Linked DNA regions of Desulfopila inferna. The protein of the gene in region 1 interacts with the protein of each later gene in a pairwise test. Links are inferred from orthologs where the notes say so. Each region holds a gene or a part of one and is shown in the gene's direction. Other genes may lie near its edges. The genes, in order: ribD and JWG88_RS01140.

Region 1 (3,240 bases):
GAATATCAGTGGTAAAGAGGCAGAGGAGATTTTGGGTAAAGCCGGTATTACCGTGAATAAGAATGCCATACCTTTTGACACCCAGTCCCGCTTTGTTACCAGCGGCATCCGTATAGGCACACCTTTGGTGACGACACGGGGGCTGAGGGTCGAGGAAATGAAGCTTATAGCCGAATTCATGGACAGGGTGATAGAATCCCGCGATGAAAATACCACGGGAGCCGTGCGTAATGAGATCATGGAACTGTGCCGGAAGTTTCCGCTGACTTCGATAGTGAAGAGGGAGACTGCTTAAAATTTTACTTTTCGCCGGCGCTATCGCAGTTAAGTAATATCTTGCCCTGCCGCAGGCAAATGACAAATTCTCATGACATCATCATTCAGGAGGTTGTATGAAGTGCCCCTATTGTGGTCATCTTGACAATAAAGTGACAGACTCGCGGTTGAACAAAGAATGCACCATTACCCGAAGGCGGCGCTCCTGTCTCTCCTGCAATCAGAGATTTACTACCTATGAACGGCTGGAGTTGATGATGCCGATGCTGGTCAAAAAAGATGGCCGGCGTGAAGCATGGGATCGACAGAAGATGGTCATCGGGCTTGAAAAGGCCTGTGAAAAACGACCGGTAAGTGTAGATAAGATAGACGACTTTGTGGATAACATAGAGAGAAAGCTTCAGGACCTCGGCGCTAAGGAGGTCCTCTCCAAAGTTATCGGTGAGTGGGTGATGGAAGACCTGCCGGAATTGGACGAAGTTGCCTATGTTCGTTTTGCCTCTGTGTATCGGCAGTTTAAGGATGTCAATGAGTTCATGGCTGAACTGAAAACGCTGCTGGATGCAAGGGATGAGCTGCCATCTAACTCAAGTGGTCGTCATGAGCATTCCCGGGACTGATCAGTTTTTTATGCAGCTTGCTCTGGCGGAAGCAAAAAGAGCAAAGGGACGAACCTCTCCCAACCCCTGTGTAGGTGCGGTAATTGTCAAAAACGGCTCGGTGGTTGCCGCCGGATACCATAAGAAGGCGGGTACTCCGCACGCCGAGATCAACGCCCTGAGAAAAGCGGGGGGCGAGGCTGAAGGAGCCACAATGTACGTGACCCTCGAGCCATGCAACCACACCGGCAAAACACCTCCTTGCAGTCATGCCGTGGCCCGGAGCGGCATCAAAAAAGTCGTTATCGGCATGAAGGACCCCAACCCGCTGGTTGCCGGCAGCGGTGCAAAGTATCTTGCCGACCACTCCATCGAAGTCGTCTCGGGAGTAATGGAAAAGGAGTGCCGCAGCATAAACCAGCCGTTCATCAAATTCATCACCACGGGAAAACCGCTGGTTGCCCTAAAGGCGGGTGTCAGTCTGGACGGCAGGTTAAATTACCGTAAAGGTACCAGCGGTTGGATAACGGGGGCTGAATCTTTGCAGAAGGTTCATCTTCTCCGTGACTGTTATGATGCCATCATGGTTGGGCGGGGCACCGCCGTCATCGATGATCCCTCTCTGACCACCAGATTAGCGGATGATTCCGGAAGGGACCCGGTCAGGGTGGTTCTTGATACACATCTCTCCATTCAGCCTGAAGCAAAATTACTGAACCTTCAATCAAAAGCAGAGACTCTCATTTTTCATGGGAAAAATACCGAGGCGGAAAGGCGCGAAGCTTTGCAGCGCCGGGGAGCGAAACTCTTTGAGGTGAGCGATGCCGACGGTCTGCTCGATCTTGATCAGGTCCTCGAATGTCTGGGGAAAAACGAAATTACATCTGTTCTTGTAGAAGGCGGAGGGAGGGTATTCAGTGGATTTCTCAGAAAGCGGCTTGCCGATAAGGCCTATCTCTTTCATGCTCCGCTCTTTGCCGGAAGTGATGGAGATGAGTTGACGCCGCGGTTTCCGGTAGGAACCAGAGAGGATGCCATCGTTCTTGCCGATGTAAATTATACCAGACTTGGAGATGATATGCTGGTCGAGGGAAATATCGCCTATCCGCTCTAAACCGCTCTTTCGGTTACCCCCTGAAATGTCGTCCGCGTCAGCGTATAAGTCAATCTGCCGTGTTCAGACAGTGTCGCAATTCCTTCCAACTCTCTTTGGCATCCTGCAGGTTCCTGTAGCGGATAGCAAGGACAACCTCATCCGTTTCAAAGGAGCGTGAAGGTATGATGCTGCAGTTCTCCGGCAGCTTCAGTTCCTTGACTTCCTGGGCAAAATTCTCTTGGGCTGCACTCAGCAGGGGCAGGCTCATCCGGGAAATCTGCTCAAAAAATCTGCTGCTTTTCTGCTGGGTGCTTATCTCAGTATTATCGAGAAGCTCGACTATTTCTTTCCGGTTCAGTAAGGACTCCAGCGCAATATCTTCTTTTTTTACGATATCGATAAGTTGATGCAGTACCTTCTTCTGGTTGTTGCCGCTGATCTGCAGCTTTTCGACAAGTTCCAGAAATTGTAACTGATCATGTTCGATGAGCAGTTGCAGGTCACGAATAATTTTATCGGAGATGACGCCATAGTGGCTCTGTTTCTGAATTTGTTCGGGGAATGAAATCAGGGGGAGGAGAAATTGTGTCCCTTTTGATATTCTTCCATGCGGCAGGTTGGAGATGAATTTTTCCCGTTGTTTTCTTGCAGGCAGGAGTCTTTGGCACAATGAAATGAAGTGAGCCTGTTCAATAATGCTCAGGCTGCCACGGGAATATTGGTCCTCGATGATTATCGATAAGATCTGCTCGGGGGAGGTCTGCTCAGGGAGAATACGGCAGCAGCATTCGCTTGCACCCAATTCGGAGACAACGCATTTGAGTCTCTGTCGGCCGCATATCACATCAAATTTCGCCTCTTGTCTCTGCTGTAATAAAACCGGAGGAGACAAAAGCCCAGAGGTCTTTATAGATGCCGTCAGATCTTTAGAAGCGGGGGCATCCTGAAGGAAGGGATGGATGTTGTATATTCCTGAGTCATGGATCTGGGTGATGGCTATTTTGTCGTAAACATTCATCTGCTGCTTACCCCTGTAGGGAAATTACGGCGTCATTCCGGACTCCGATCCGGAACCTGAATGACGTAACTAACATATTCTCGAATATTATTGATGACCTGCCTGAGAGAGAAGTGTTTTTGGCTGAATTTTATTGGTAAATAAAAATAAATCTGGTTACCCCTGAAACTCAGCATTTTCTGGCCCAGGCCGGGACTGCTCTTTTCATCGGGACGCCATAAACCCGTCCATGGGGGCTTCGCTGCAGCCGT
Region 2 (3,230 bases), on another replicon or contig:
CCTCTGGATCAGCTTCTTGAGGCCTGCAGAACCTACCCTATGCCTAAACGCCGCCGCATAATGTTCGAGTACACTCTGCTCAGGGATATTAATGACAGCGACAGGGATGCCCGTAAGCTGGCACATCAACTGCAGTCCATCCCCTGTAAGATCAACCTGCTTGCCTATAATGAATCGGAAGATCTCCCTTACAAAGCTCCAACATTCGAGAGAATGCTGGCATTTCAGGAAATTCTAAGGAAAAACAACTATTCCGTTTTTATACGGACCAGCAGAGGAGCTGATATCTCAGCTGCCTGTGGCCAGCTTGCCGGAAAACACAACTAATCCTTGGTTCCTTCCCGTCTTCACTCTACCTTGCCCTGCAAGGTGGTTCCCGTTCCGGATATTACCCTTCCTGCCGAATCTTTTTTCCCCCTGTTGGCCTGTTTTCATATCATCATCAAAATATTCCCTTAAGACCAAAGATTCTGATAAATTTGATTGATACACTTGATTAATACAATTTAATTATTAAATATTGAGAAACGACTTCTCCGTTTTCCATAATACCTTAAAAATTACCTAACCCAGCTGAACTGGACTCTTTACAGTACTTCCTTGAAGGGTATAAGTCCCTTGGCTGTTGAGGCGGATTCGAGTTCTGATATGTTTTTCGTTTTCTTGATATGTGGCAGTTTTTAGGGGTAAGGCACTAAAGTTTATCAGAGAACAGGAACTGATTTTAGAGAGGAAATATTTTGAAAAAAAAGATTCTTGTAGCCAATCGTGGAGAAATTGCCATCAGGTTAATACGGGCCATTCAGGAACTAGGCTGTCTGGCAGTAGCCGTTTTTGAAACACCTGATGAAATGTCCAGGCATATTCGCATAGCCGATGAAGCCATTCTGCTCGGAGATGGCCCCAGAAAGGATTATCTCGACATTGATAAGATTATTCGGGCTGCCAAAATGTCAGGCGCTGCAGCCATACATCCCGGCTACGGTTTTCTGGCAGAAAATCCCTACTTCGCTAAAGCCTGTGAAGAAGCTGACATTCTCTTTATCGGCCCCTCCTCTGAAATAATACACAACCTCGGCAATAAGGTCATTGCCCGACAGATTATGGCCGATGCCAAAATACCTATGGTACCGGGGACCTCAAATCTTGCCCAGGGAAAGGAGGGGATAGAGCAAGCGCTGCATTTCGCCGACACTCATGGATATCCTCTTATGCTCAAAGCTACTTCGGGTGGCGGAGGCCGTGGTATTCGAAGGATAGATTCCGATGATGAGATGCGGAAACAGATTCCGATGGCACGCTCCGAAGCTCTGGCGGCATTTAACGATGATTCCATTTATCTGGAAAAAGTAGTGATAAATCCTAAGCACGTGGAGGTCCAGATTCTTGCCGACCAATCCGGAAATACCGTGCACCTGGGCACCAGGGACTGCTCCATACAGAGGCGAAATCAGAAACTGATCGAGATTGCACCGTCCATGATTAAAAATCAGGATCTTCTCGATGAGATTTGTATTACAGCCGTTAAGGCAGCCAAGGCCGCCAACTATTTTAATGCGGGAACGGTGGAATTCCTCATCGATGAACACTTCAATTACTACTTCATGGAGATCAATACACGGGTTCAGGTCGAACACACTGTCACCGAAATGATCACCGGCATCGATATCGTGCGCAACCAGATAAATCTGGCTTTCGGCGAGGATCTGCCCTTCTCCCAGGAAGATGTTAAAATCCGCGGACATGCCATTGAAGTCCGCATCAACGCAGAAGATCCCAAGAATGATTTCATGCCTGAAGGGGGAAAAACAGTGGAGGTATACCGATCTACCGGCGGGTTCGGGGTACGTCTCGACGGCTTTGTCTATCAGGGCTATGTAATACCGGAAGTGTATGATTCACTCCTGGTAAAACTTACCGTCCACGGTTTCACCTGGGATGAGACGGTAGGCAGGTTGATCCGCTGTCTGCGTAATTTTCATATCCGGGGACCGAAAACTACTATTCCCTTCTATCTTAATATCGCCACAGAAAAGGATTTTGTCAGCGGTAACTTCGATACTTCCTATATCGATACCCATCCACTCATTTTCGTGTATGACGAAGACAGCAGTGAGGTCGGTAAGCTGGCTAAATTTATTGCCGAAATTCATTATAAGAAAACCAATGCCTTTGCGGCTTAATCTATCTCATCCCACAGAAGAACAGGATAAATTATGGCTGTCATCTATCACAACACACCGGTAAAAGATATCCTCGAGGCATTGCGCTGCGAGGAAGGATACTATATCACCAATACCGCACGGGATCTTTCCCAGTCGGATTTCAAAAACAGAATTCTCCTCCACACCGATTTGCTTGCGGCACCTTCTCGGGATAAGGCCGGCTATTTCTCTCTGGAAATTAGCGGCGGCGCATCCATTCATGTCGACATGCTGCGCAAGCAGGTTGACCCCTTCACCAAACTCAAACTGTTGCGCAAGGAGATGCCCAATACCATGTTTCAAACGCTCTGCCGCGGCGTCAATTTATTTGGCTATCGTCCCTATCCTCAAAACGTTATCCGTTTTACGGTACAGAATTTTGCTAAATATATCGATGTTTGGCGCACTTTCGATTTTCTCAATCATGTTCCTAATATGTATGCGGTATTGGAGGAAGTGGCCCATGCCGGAAAATTGAACGAACCCTGTCTCTGCTTTTCCACCGGTAAGGAGCATACCGACCAATACTATATTAACAAGGCCAGAGAAATTGTTTCAGTTACCGGAGAGGATATTGTCCTCTGCATCAAGAACCATGGTGGCCTCGGCACGCCAACACGGATAGGCGAACTGGTAAATAGTCTCAAACAGTCGCTGCCGCAGGTTCCTCTGCATTATCATGGCCACAATACCGATGGCAACGACATCGGCCGGATAACCGAGGCCGTGAGAAACGGTGCCAAGATAGTTGATGCCGCCGATTCCGCCTTTACCGGTTTTTACGGACCCCCGCCCGTTCTCAGTGTTATCCAGGCTCTCGGGGAACTTGGATTTGAGTCGCCTTCAATTCACGAAGAGGCCATAATTGATACCTCCGAAATCCTGCGTGATCAACGCCAATTTTATGAGCAGTTCGAGTCCCAGATAAAAGGGTTTCAGCCTACCGTGCAGATTCACAAACTTCCGGGAGGTGCCATGGGATCAAGTCTTGAGCAGGCGGTAAATGGAGATTTCCTCGATAAAATG

What was found.
Region 2: the proteins of ribD (region 1) and JWG88_RS01140 interact in binary tests that used the Escherichia coli proteins (3 or more experiments, as listed by UniProt). The link is inferred for Desulfopila inferna from one-to-one orthologs.

What each region holds. Positions count from the first base shown.
Region 1 is NZ_JAFFQE010000003.1:19,242-22,481, reverse strand. The notes cover bases 6-2,917. They hold ribD (bifunctional diaminohydroxyphosphoribosylaminopyrimidine deaminase/5-amino-6-(5-phosphoribosylamino)uracil reductase RibD), read left to right. Parts: upstream 6-846; coding sequence 847-1,989; downstream 1,990-2,917. Other genes in these bases: JWG88_RS08300 (ParB/RepB/Spo0J family partition protein), read right to left, coding at 2,039-2,917; nrdR (transcriptional regulator NrdR), read left to right, coding at 393-896; glyA (serine hydroxymethyltransferase), read left to right, coding at 6-295. Outside these bases: more of glyA, read left to right, coding at 1-5; more of JWG88_RS08300, read right to left, coding at 2,918-2,989. UniProt on the Escherichia coli protein: Converts 2,5-diamino-6-(ribosylamino)-4(3h)-pyrimidinone 5'-phosphate into 5-amino-6-(ribosylamino)-2,4(1h,3h)-pyrimidinedione 5'-phosphate.
Region 2 is NZ_JAFFQE010000001.1:285,310-288,539, reverse strand. The notes cover bases 60-2,961. They hold JWG88_RS01140 (acetyl-CoA carboxylase biotin carboxylase subunit), read left to right. Parts: upstream 60-740; coding sequence 741-2,183; downstream 2,184-2,961. Other genes in these bases: JWG88_RS01135 (biotin/lipoyl-containing protein), read left to right, coding at 2,217-2,961; rlmN (dual-specificity RNA methyltransferase RlmN), read left to right, coding at 60-327. Outside these bases: more of rlmN, read left to right, coding at 1-59; more of JWG88_RS01135, read left to right, coding at 2,962-3,230. UniProt on the Escherichia coli protein: This protein is a component of the acetyl coenzyme A carboxylase complex; first, biotin carboxylase catalyzes the carboxylation of the carrier protein and then the transcarboxylase transfers the carboxyl group to form malonyl-CoA.